One region of the Labrenzia sp. THAF187b genome, then DNA from elsewhere that is predicted to be linked to it. Evidence: predicted binding sites of a transcription regulator. Region 1 holds the regulator's gene; the other holds the start of a gene.

Region 1 (5,689 bases):
CGCTTCAAGCTCTACGGCATCATTGCCATCGGCATCGGCCTGTTCTTCCTCGTTGCGCTGCTGTGGGCAATTCTGTCCAACGGCCTTGGCGCCTTCAGCCAGACCTTCCTGAAGGTGGATGTACCGCTCAATCAGGAGCAGATTGCCGAAGCGGAAAAGTCGGTGGTCAAGACGTCCAAGTACCGGGCCATCATCGACGACGCCTTTGCCAAGGAACTCGCCGGTGCAAACATCACCACAGACATGTCGGAAAAAGACCTGCAAAAGCTGTTCTCGTCGGGTGCTGCCGCCACGGTCCGTGACTTTGCGCTTGCCAACCCGGACAAGATCGGTTCGACGGTAACCTTCGAGCTGATCGCCTCATCCCGTGTCGACGGCTACCTGAAGGGCCGCGTCAAGCGCGAGGATCTTGCCGAAGACAAGAATCTGGATGCGGCACACCTGGATCTGGCTGACCAGATGCAGTCCGCCGGCATTCTGGAGAAGCGCTTCAACTGGGCCTTCATCACCGGGACCGATGCTTCCGACAGCCGTCCGGAGCAGGCCGGCATCGGGGCGTCCATGATCGGGTCGCTGTTCATGATGCTGGTGGTGCTGTTCCTGTCGCTGCCGATCGGCGTGGCCGCTTCCATCTACCTGGAAGAGTTCGCTCCGCAGAACAAGTTCACAGATCTGATCGAGGTGAATATCTCCAACCTGGCCGCGGTTCCGTCCATCGTTTTCGGTATTCTCGGTCTGGCGGTGTTCATCCAGTTCATGCATCTGCCGCAATCCGCACCGCTGGTCGGTGGCCTGGTGCTGACGCTGATGACACTTCCGACGATCATCATCTCCACCCGCGCCTCCTTGAAGGCTGTTCCGCCGAGCATCCGCGATGCGGCCCTTGGCATTGGCGCCTCCAAGATGCAGTCGATCTTCCACCATGTCCTGCCGCTGGCAATGCCGGGCATTCTGACCGGCACGATCATCGGTCTGGCACAGGCGCTTGGGGAAACCGCTCCGCTGCTCCTGATCGGGATGGTCGGCTTCATCGCCTCCAATTTCCCGGACGGTGTGGCTGCCGGTTTCTTCTCTCCGAACTCGGCCATGCCGGCCCAGATCTACGAGTGGGCGAAACGTGCCGACCCGGCCTTCTATGAACGCGCTTGGGGCGGGATCATCGTGCTGCTGGTCTTCCTCATGACCATGAACATTATCGCTATCATCCTGCGCCGCAGGTTTGAACGCCGCTGGTAAGGATTGCTCCGATGAACGAGATGCCGAATTTTGAACAGGCGAAAACCATGACCGACAGCAAAATTTCCGCGAACAAGGTGCAGGTCTATTATGGCGATACCCACGCCATCAAGGACGTGGACATCGAGATCCAGCCGCGGTCCGTGACTGCCTTCATCGGTCCGTCCGGATGTGGCAAGTCAACGTTCCTGCGGACGATCAACCGTATGAACGACACCATCGACATCTGCCGTGTGGAAGGGTCGATCAAGATCGACGGTGAGGACATCTACGATCCCAAGGTCGATCCCGTACAGCTGCGTGCCAAGGTCGGCATGGTGTTCCAGAAGCCGAACCCGTTTCCCAAGTCGATCTACGACAACATTGCGTACGGTCCGCGGATCCATGGACTGGCCCGCAGCAAGTCCGAGCTTGATGAGATCGTTGCCTCCAGCCTGCAGAAGGCCGGACTTTGGGAAGAAGTCAAAAACCGTCTGGACGAGCCGGGCACCGGCATGTCGGGCGGTCAGCAGCAGCGTCTGTGCATTGCCCGCGCGATTGCCGTCAGCCCGGAAGTGATCCTGATGGACGAACCGTGCTCGGCACTCGACCCCATCGCGACCGCGAAGGTGGAAGAGCTGATCGACGAACTGCGGGAAAACTTCACCATCGTGATCGTGACCCACTCGATGCAGCAGGCTGCCCGTGTGTCTCAGCGTACCGCGTTCTTCCACCTGGGTATTTTGGTGGAGGAAGGTCTGACGGAGGACATCTTTACCAATCCGAAGGACAAGCGTACGCAGGACTATATTACGGGCCGCTTCGGCTAAGCATTTTTTAGGTTTCTGAAGGGGACACAGGATGTCTGAACATACAGTCTCGGCTTACGATGACGAACTGACGGCCATGGCCGGCAAGGTTGCCGAAATGGGTGGTATTGCCGAAAAGGCTTTCGCCGATGCGGTGTCCGCGCTGGTGTCGCAGGATCTGGAGCTTGCCAAGGCGACGATCAAGGGCGATGTCCGGCTGGACAGCCTTTACAACGAACTTGAAGTCAAGCTGATCGAGCTGATCGTCCGCCGCCAGCCTATGGGGCAGGACCTGCGTGAAATCACCGCTGCAACGCGCATTGCCAATGACCTGGAGCGTGTTGGCGATCTTGCAAAGAACGTTGCCAAGCGCGTCATCGCCATCGACAGCGACTTGCAGTCCAAGAAGCTCGCGATCGGTGTGGAGCACATGACGGAACTCGCTCTTTCGCAGCTCAAGCAGGTGCTGGATGCCTACGCCCGGAAGGATGCGGAAGCCGCCCGCCGGGTTCAGGAAGCCGATGCCGAGGTCGATGCGATCTACACGTCGATCTTCCGTGAACTCCTGACCTACATGATGGAAGACCCGCGGGTCATTACCCAGTGCGTCCATCTCTTGTTCTGCGCAAAGAACATCGAGCGCATCGGCGATCACGCGACGAACATCGCCGAGAACGTCTACTACATGGTCACTGGCGAGCGTTTGCCGGAAGACCGGGCAAAGGTCGACGAAACAGGCGCGGTCTGACCTGCTGGTAATCGTCGGATTTGCAGAAGATCTTAACGGCCGGCGCTTCGGCGCCGGTTGCGGTAATTGGAGCGAGATGTATGCCGAAGGTGCTCATCGTTGAAGACGAAGAACCGCTCAGCCTTCTATTGAGATACAATTTGGAAGCGGAAGGGTACTCGGTCGAGTCCTGTGTCCGGGGTGATGAGGCGGAAATCCGCCTGCGGGAAAGCCTGCCGGATCTGTTGCTGCTCGACTGGATGCTGCCGGGACTGTCCGGAATTGAACTGTGCCGCCGCCTGCGGGCGCGCGAAGACACCGAGCGCCTGCCGGTCATCATGCTGACGGCACGCGGTGAGGAAGCAGAGCGCATCCGCGGCCTGTCGACCGGTGCCGACGACTACGTGGTCAAGCCTTTCTCGGTACCGGAATTGATGGCCCGCGTGCGCGCCATCCTGCGCCGGGCAAGCCCGGAAGTGGTGTCCAGCATGTTGCGGTCGGGCGATATCGAACTGGATCGCGAAACGCACCGTGTTCGCCGCAACACCAAGGAAATACACCTGGGGCCGACGGAATTCCGCCTGCTGGAATTCCTGATGACATCGCCTGGCCGTGTCTTCTCCCGCGAACAACTGCTGGATGGGGTCTGGGGTCACGATGTCTACGTGGACGAACGCACTGTCGATGTTCACGTCGGTCGCTTGCGCAAGGCTCTGAACAAGGGCAAGGCGAAGGATCCTATCCGTACCGTCCGTGGTGCCGGATACGCCTTTAATGACCAGTTCACGGCAGTCGGCTGATTTCACCGGCCAACGCCCTGAATGAAGCCCGCCATTGGCGGGCTTTTTTGTCTTGCCCTCAAGTTTTTCATCACGGAGGAAACACCTCCGGGAACCAGCATGCCAGGCGGCGCGGTTGTACCGTTGTTGTTGATTGGCTAGCTTCGGGGTGGAGATCAGCCCGTTTTGAAAGTGAACTCATGACAGCGTTTGTGATCGGCCAGATGCAAATTCAAAATCGCGACTGGATGGCGGAGTACTTTGCAAGAATTCCAGACCTGGTTGCGGCACATGGAGGGCGGTTCCTTGTCCGTGGTGGCAATCCCAGCGGTCTTGAAGGGGATCTGTTGATCCCGGATGCAGCTTTTATCCTCGAGTTCCCTGACCGGGAAAGCGCTAACGATTTCTGGACTTCTGCGGAATTTCAAGATCTTGCGAAGCTGCGGCGCTCCGGTTCCAGGTTGAACGCGATCCTGGTCGATAGACTAGTCGAATAACCGGATGCCGTTAGCCTCGGGAGCGCGAGAGAAAGTCACACTTCCTGCGAGATTCCGAAAGCGGGTTTGCGACCAGTCATTGGCGATCGAAAGTGTGTTCAAGGAACGAAAAAAGCCCGCCAGATGGCGGGCTTTCTCATGAATTGGTTCGGTGCGAGGCTATCAGCCTGCCTGAGCCATCGTCTTGCGGTCGCGGCGGCGGTCGGCGACCGGCTGATACGCGATCTTGCAGTGATGAGCGCAGTAGGGGACGCCGGCATCGGACTGGCGGCCGCAGAAGTAGAAGTCGTCGGTTGCCGGGTCGCCAATCGGCCATTTGCAGGTCCGCTCGGTCAGCGTCAGGATCGTTGCCCGCTGCGAGATCGGAACAAGTTCTGCAATCGGCTCCACGCGCGGCTTGGCAGCCACCACTGGTGCAGGCGAGATGTCTGCTTTCAGGGCCGTTGCGCCGATCGACTGCGGATGTGACGTCGTCGGTTTCTTCGGCGCTGCACCCGTGGCAGGAGCTGCGGTGCGCGGCCGGCGCGGCTTGGCGCTTGAAGAGGTGGACTTGGCGCGGCCGGACAGGCCAAGGCGGTGCACCTTGCCGATCACGGCGTTACGGGTAACACCACCCAGTTCGCCTGCGATCTGGCTTGCGCTCAAGCCGTCGCCCCAAAGCTTTTTGAGAAGCTCAACTCGTTCGTTTGTCCAACTCATTGCCGCACCCTTTAGTTTGACCGTCCTGCGGCCATTAACCCCGTGTTAAGCATGCGCAAGCACGCTTAATGCTGGCAGATCTAGTGCCTCTTGGTGATTTGCCTCACGAGATCTCGTGTCTGATTGCTGAGAGGTTACAATAACGTTAATTTGTCAGGCAACCACTCGACCCAAACCAGTTGGGGATGAAACGACTTTTCCCCAATTATGGCGAGGTCATTGAGAATTTTATGAAATCCGCCCTCTGCGGCACATGAAATGTCTTGTGCGCCATTTCCATTGACAGTGCATGGTACCGGCAGTGTATAAGAAAGCCGCTGCGTGCCGCCTCATCGGGGCGGCACGTTGCGTTTTGGCCCTTCGGCATCTTTTCAAGGTGACGGCTCGGCGTCGGGGCGACGCAGGGACAGCAGGGGCGTTTAAAGGAGACAAACGAGGTTATGTCCGCGACTGCACTATTCGGAAATTACGCAAGATCGAACCTTTCTTTCGATCATGGGGAAGGCGTCTGGCTGGTTACCACCGATGGCCGACGATTCCTCGATTGCGGTTCCGGCATCGCGGTCAACGCACTCGGTCATGCCCATCCGCATCTGGTCAAGGCATTGCAGGATCAGGCAGCCAAGCTGTGGCATACCTCCAACCTGCACCAGATCCCGGATGGCGAACGGCTGGCGCAGCGCCTGTGCGCGGAAACCTTTGCCGACAAGGTGCTGTTCGTGAATTCCGGCGCGGAAGCGATGGAAGCTGCCATCAAATGCGCGCGCCGTTATCATTATGACAACGGCAACCCCGAGCGGTTCCACATCGTGACCTTCGAAGGCGCTTTCCATGGCCGGACCATCGCGACCATCGCGGCTGGCGGCCAGGCGAAATATCTTGAGGGCTTCGGCCCGAAGGCTCCCGGTTTCGATCAGGTGCCGGCAGGAGACCTGGATGCGCTGAAAGATGCCATCGGTCCGC
Region 2 (5,689 bases), 690 kb from region 1:
GGTAGCGGTGCGCTCGCCTTCGATCGCAACTTCGAACTCGTTGTCCCGGAAGCTCTTTGTGACGTGAACTTTGTAGGCGACGCTATCCGTTGCCAGGATCACCGCCCGTTCCGGCTGGGCACGAGAGAGCAGTTCCGGCACCCCGAAGGCGAACCACGTGTAAACGAGGTAGGTGAAGATCGCGAGCGGTACGACGACAGTGAGCCATGCGCGCCGGCGGACCTGGTTCCAGACCAGAGCCTGGGTGACGGGTGTTTCGAGCGTATCGACGGTCATGAGATTTCCCCTCAATGCGCCCGGCCGGACCCGACCAGCTTGCCGCGCAGATAGGACGACAGTTGGTCGATGGCCATGATGGTTATGAACAGAAGGACGAAGATAGCGGCGGTTTCATCGCCTGCACCCTTGCCCCAGCCGATCGTGCGGCGAAGTTCCTGGCCGATGCCGCCAGCGCCAACGAAGCCGAGAATGGCAGAAGCACGCACATTGATTTCAAGGCGCAGCAGGAAATAGCTGAGATAGTTCGGCGCCACCTGGGGCAGCACCGCAAACCGGATGCGTTGCAGCCAGCTGGCCCCACAGGCCGACAGGCCCTCGATGGGCTTGCGGTCGATGTTCTCGTTCACTTCGGAAAAGAGTTTGCCGAGCGCACCTGCGGTATGAAACGCAACAGCGATCATGGCTGGTACAGGGCTGGAGCCGAGTACGAAGATCAGGAACAGCGCAATGATCAGTTCGGGGAAGGCACGTGTGATGTCCATGATGCGGCGAACCACCGGGATCAACGGTCCCCAGCTGTCGACATTGCGTGTGGAGGCCATGGCCAGCACCACTGCCATCGCGCCGCCCAGAAGGGTCGCAACCGCGGCAATGTTCAAGGTTTCCAGCATGGCCGGAACGAACTGCAGCATCAGCGAGAAAAAGGCCGGGCCGGCTTCAAAGGCCTCAACGACGATCTCGCCCGGATAGTCGAAGAACTTGGAAAGACCCTGAAGAAATCCGCCGGAATTCATCGAATTGGATTTCGAATAACCGGAGACCAGAACCGCTACGACCAGCAGCAACCCTATCAATGAATAGAGCTGGCGGCGTTTGCGCATGGACAGGATTTCCTGCTCGAGTGCGGCAACAGCCATTGTTTGGGACCTTTACTTGATGCTCACTTCATCCGAAGCGGGGCGGCTTAGCTGGATCAACCCTTCGAAACCTGGCGATCCTGGCCCTGTGGAGCCACTTCTGGCGGAAAGTCGGTTCCGCTGGCCGATACTTGAGAAAACGCGGGCCGGAGACCGGCCCGCGCGGAGATCGGAAATTCCGATTACTCGCTCTTTGCCTTACGGGCAGCGACGATGGATTCGTAAGCCGCATGGGTGATCGGTTCGAAGCCGCGTGCTTCACCGGCCATCACGCCGTAGCCACATTCCTTGTCTTCCTTGACGAGGTTTGCCATCAGCTCGGTCATCTTTGCCTTGATGTCGTCCGGCAGCTTCTTGGACAGGACAACCGGGCCTTCCGGGATCACCGGCGAACGCCAGATTTCCTTGATCTCGGTCATATCGACCAGACCCGCATCGGTTGCCTTGCGCAGAGCGCCGGAATTGTAGCCGTCTTCCCATTCGCCAAGACCGTCAGCCCAGGTCACGCCGCCGGCGATGTCGCCGTTGAATACGGCAACGATGGTCTGCTCGTGACCACCGGTGAAGACAACGTCGGAGAAATACTCACCCGGTTTCATGGAGTAGCCGAGTTTCGGGATTTCGATGGACGGGATCAGGTAACCGGACGTGGAGTTCGGGTCACCGAAGCCGAAAGTCTTGCCCTTCATGTCTTCCAGGGAGTTGATCTCGCTGTCGACGCGGGCAAAACCGATGGAGTAGTAGCCGTAGCTGCCGTCGTTGTTGACCTTGACCAGAACCGGCTCAACGGCTTCCGGGTCGGTCAGGAAGACTTTTGCGTAGCCGGAAGCACCGAGCCAGGCCATGTCGAGGTTACCGCCGAGCAGGCCTTCGATAACGCCGTTGTAGTCTGCCGGAGCAAACAGCTTTGTCGGAACGCCGAGCAGTTCCTCGGTCTTTTCGCGCAGGCATTCGTTGGCACGCAGACGGTCGGAAGCATTTTCGCCGCCGAGCAGGCCGATACGGAATTCCGTGATTTCCGCTGCACCGGCAACAGAAGCGTTCAGAGCGATCATGCTGACGGCAGCAAGCGCAGCAACTTTAGCAACGAGTTTCATTTGGGACACTCCCCGAGAGTTCTCAATTTTGATGACGTTAAGCGGGTGCGCAGCCGGATCAGACCGCTGCTGCCGCCGGGGTCATCGCACCGGCGGATTCTCTGGAACCGGACTGGCCGGCATCGATGGCGGTGGATGTCGCCGCCTCGTTAAAGCTCTCATCGGCACCGTAGATTTCGCGTGCGACAGCCGTGGTCAGCGCTTCCGGCGCCCCGTCGAACACGAGGAAACCGTCGCGCATGCCTATCACCCGGTCGCAATAGGTCCGGGCGGTGTCGAGCGTGTGCAGGTTGCAGATGACGATCTTGTTGTCGCGCTCGTGAATTTCACGCAGCGCATCCATGACGATCTTGGCATTCATCGGATCGAGCGAGGCAATCGGCTCGTCCGCCAGGATCATGTGCGGGTCCTGCATAAGAGCGCGGGCAATCGCAACACGCTGCTGCTGACCACCGGACAACTCCTCGGCCCTCTTGGTGGCTTCCTGGGCAATGCCCAGTCTGTCGAGCGCACCAAGCGCGGAATTGACGTCTTCCTGGCTGAAGATGTTGAAGAGGCTCTTCAAGGTGCCGTGACCGTTGAGGCGCCCCAACATGACGTTGGTGACAACATCCAGGCGCGGCACCAGGTTGAACTGCTGGAACACCATGGCGCAGTCGCGCTGCCAGCGGCGCATCATGCCGCCTTTCAGGCTGAGAATGTCCCGGCCATCGAACAGGATCTGTCCGGCGCTGGCGGGGGTCAGCCGGTTGATCATGCGCAGCAAGGTTGACTTGCCGGCACCGGACCGACCGATGATCCCGACCATCTGCGGTTTTTCGATATTAAAACTTACTTTGTTGACCGCGGTCCGAGACCCGAAGGTCTTGGTGACTTCCTGAAATTGAATCACGCGCCAGCCCTGTCCGTTGTGTTCGTCGTGCTGCGCGACAAGAGCCACCGGACCATTACAGAAAAATGACATTCCTTTGTCGGGGAGCCCAAAATTTTATGACAAATCAATGACATCCCTGCCTGAAGCATTGGCAGAACAACCATCTCCGGCGGGAATTCCGCAGCGCTCTCAGCGCTTTCCGGGCCCCCTCGGCGTCACACATGCCTGGCTGAAATTCACTCGGAAATCAGTGCTCAAATACAAGGCTTCTACCCGCCAAATGCCGTTTTCACCGCTGTGGATGCATGCAAAAAAAGTGACGGGAGTCACGCCAGTGTCATCAAAGCGTCACGACCGGTGCCAGCAACACGGCTACAAACCGTTTCCGCACTCCTTCCAACGCTATATGGAGCATCCATGTCCGCCCCGACCCAGAAGCCTTCCCTGACCGAAGCCCCAAACATTCACCCGGAGGCCAGGGTGCTGAATTGTGATCTCGGCATCTGGACCGAGGTTGGCGCACGCACGGAAATGCGCGAAAGCAGCATGGGGGACTATTCCTATATCGTGCAGGAAGGCGATGTCGTCTGGTCGACTATCGGCAAGTTCTGTTCCATCGCCCGTCGCGTCCGCATCAATCCGGGAAACCACGCAACCTGGCGCGCCTCCCAGCACCACTTCACCTACCGCGCTGCTGCCTATGACCTTGGCGAAGACGACGCGGATTTCTTCCAGTGGCGCAAGGACGACTGGGTCACCATTGGCCATGATGTGTGGATCGGCCACAATGTCACGGTGCTTGCCGGCGTCTCGATCGGCACCGGAGCTATTGTTGCAGCCGGGGCAGTCGTCTCCAAGGATGTCGCCCCCTACACCGTAGTTGGCGGTGTGGCCGCCAGGGAAATCAAACGGCGTTTCACCGAACAGCAGGAACAGGCGCTGATCGATATCTCCTGGTGGGACTGGTCCCATGAAGAGCTGAAGCAACGGCTGCCCGATTTTCGCAAGTTGTCGATCGACGCGTTCATCGAGAAGTACCGCTGATCCCACAGGTGGCGCGGACACCTGCTCAGGTGAGCCGTGCCCTCTTTTCCCGCTGCACAAAATTCCCGGGACGCGTTACACTTGCACAATGCAAACAGAAACCGCCGTTCTTGAAACCAGTCTTGGTCCGTCGCTGCGGCGCTGGCGCGTACTGAACCGGGTCAAGCAGGAAGCCCTGGCACATGAACTCGGCGTCTCGCAGACGAGGATATCGCGCTGGGAGAGCGGCAAGTCGCAGCCGGATGACAGCGACAGGGCGAAGATCACCCGTCTGCTGAGGGCACGTCCGGAGAGCGCCGCCGACAAGGCCCTGCTTGATCTTGTCTCCCGGTCCGCGGTTCCCGTGCATCTGGTCTGCGACCTCACACACAGGCTGCTGGCCATGTCCGTTCCGCGTGCCTGCGAATGGCGCGCGCCGGTGAACGATTTTCTGAACCGGCCCCTGTGGCGTTTTGCGTCCGAAGGCATTCGGGCAACAGAGCACAGACTGACCGACTTTGGCTGGTTCGAGCCGGATGCTCCTGACATTGTCTACCGAACGGAACACGTTGATTTCCCGGAAATGACCATCCCGGAGAGCACCATCCGGATTTCGCGCCTGCCGCTGTCAGACGGACGGTTTGCGCGGCTGGTCCGTGAAGAACAGGATGCCGCATAAATTATGCGGTAACTCGCCTGGCGCGGTGGCCCGCAATAATCTGGCTACCATGACAAAGACGCCCCCTTCCCTCGATCTTCCTGAAATTTCCCACACCAGACTGACGGGCCTGCTGGACTTCCTTCAGGCTGCAGAGCAGCTGAAGGACACGCTTCGCTCGGGAACGACAACCGGCGGCAGGCCGGAGAGCACTGCCGAACATAGCTGGCGACTGGCCTTGATGGTTCTGTTGTTCGAACCAGAGCTGAAAGAAATCGACTTGCTCAAACTCCTGAAGCTGACGCTTGTGCATGACCTGGGCGAAGCCATCTCCGGAGATGTCCCCGCTCCGCTCCAGACGCTGGGCGACGACCGGCAGGAACGCGAGAGGCGGGACTTCCTGACCTTGTGCAAACCGCTGCCGGGTGACGTGGCTGGCGAGCTGCTCTCGCTCTGGGATGAGTATGCAGCGGCACGAACCGCTGAAGCCCGACTTGCCAAGGCGTTCGACAAGCTGGAGACCATGCTTCAGCACGTTCTGATGCCAAGGCAAGCACCTCCATTTTATGAGTTCAACCTGGGTTACGGCCGTGATCGCACCGATTGCAGTGCCCTCACGCGTCAGTTGCGGGACGAAGTCGACGAGATGACCCGCGCCATGATGACGGACGCCGGACGGGAAATCGCCTGATTGCACAATCGACTTTGCCGCTCAAGGGTGCCTGGTGCCTTGCCGGGCGGTCAGCAAAAAAGGTCATGCAGGTTCTTATTTTTCGTGTTTGGGTTTACCCTTCTGGTTGTGCCGTTCAGTCACTGCCGGAGGAACCAGCATGTACACCATTCTGCCCCGCAGCCAGGGTGCCGTTCTCGGTGTCGAGATTTCCGGAAAAATCGATATTGA

Evidence for each region. The regulator PhoB, encoded in region 1, activates phosphate uptake and scavenging genes when phosphate is short. The targets are predictions, from matches to a motif close to TGTCATNNANCTGTCAT.
Region 2: a site for PhoB is predicted at 3,224-3,240, ahead of phnC (phosphonate ABC transporter ATP-binding protein). Genes of this name have one in related genera too.

Annotation. Positions count from the first base shown of each region.
Region 1 is NZ_CP045344.1:5,990,266-5,995,954, reverse strand. It holds gene pstA (phosphate ABC transporter permease PstA) at 1-1,236, shown strand, start outside; gene pstB (phosphate ABC transporter ATP-binding protein PstB) at 1,248-2,045, shown strand; gene phoU (phosphate signaling complex protein PhoU) at 2,077-2,772, shown strand; gene phoB (phosphate regulon transcriptional regulator PhoB) at 2,853-3,551, shown strand; gene FIV03_RS27485 (DUF1330 domain-containing protein) at 3,731-4,027, shown strand; gene FIV03_RS27480 (GcrA family cell cycle regulator) at 4,190-4,726, opposite strand; gene FIV03_RS27475 (aspartate aminotransferase family protein) at 5,167-5,689, shown strand, end outside.
Region 2 is NZ_CP045344.1:5,296,800-5,302,488, forward strand. It holds gene phnE (phosphonate ABC transporter, permease protein PhnE) at 1-276, opposite strand, end outside; gene phnE (phosphonate ABC transporter, permease protein PhnE) at 288-1,136, opposite strand; gene phnD (phosphonate ABC transporter substrate-binding protein) at 1,319-2,233, opposite strand; gene phnC (phosphonate ABC transporter ATP-binding protein) at 2,292-3,125, opposite strand; gene FIV03_RS24365 (DapH/DapD/GlmU-related protein) at 3,525-4,151, shown strand; gene FIV03_RS24370 (helix-turn-helix transcriptional regulator) at 4,240-4,809, shown strand; gene FIV03_RS24375 (HD domain-containing protein) at 4,859-5,479, shown strand; gene FIV03_RS24380 (STAS/SEC14 domain-containing protein) at 5,619-5,689, shown strand, end outside.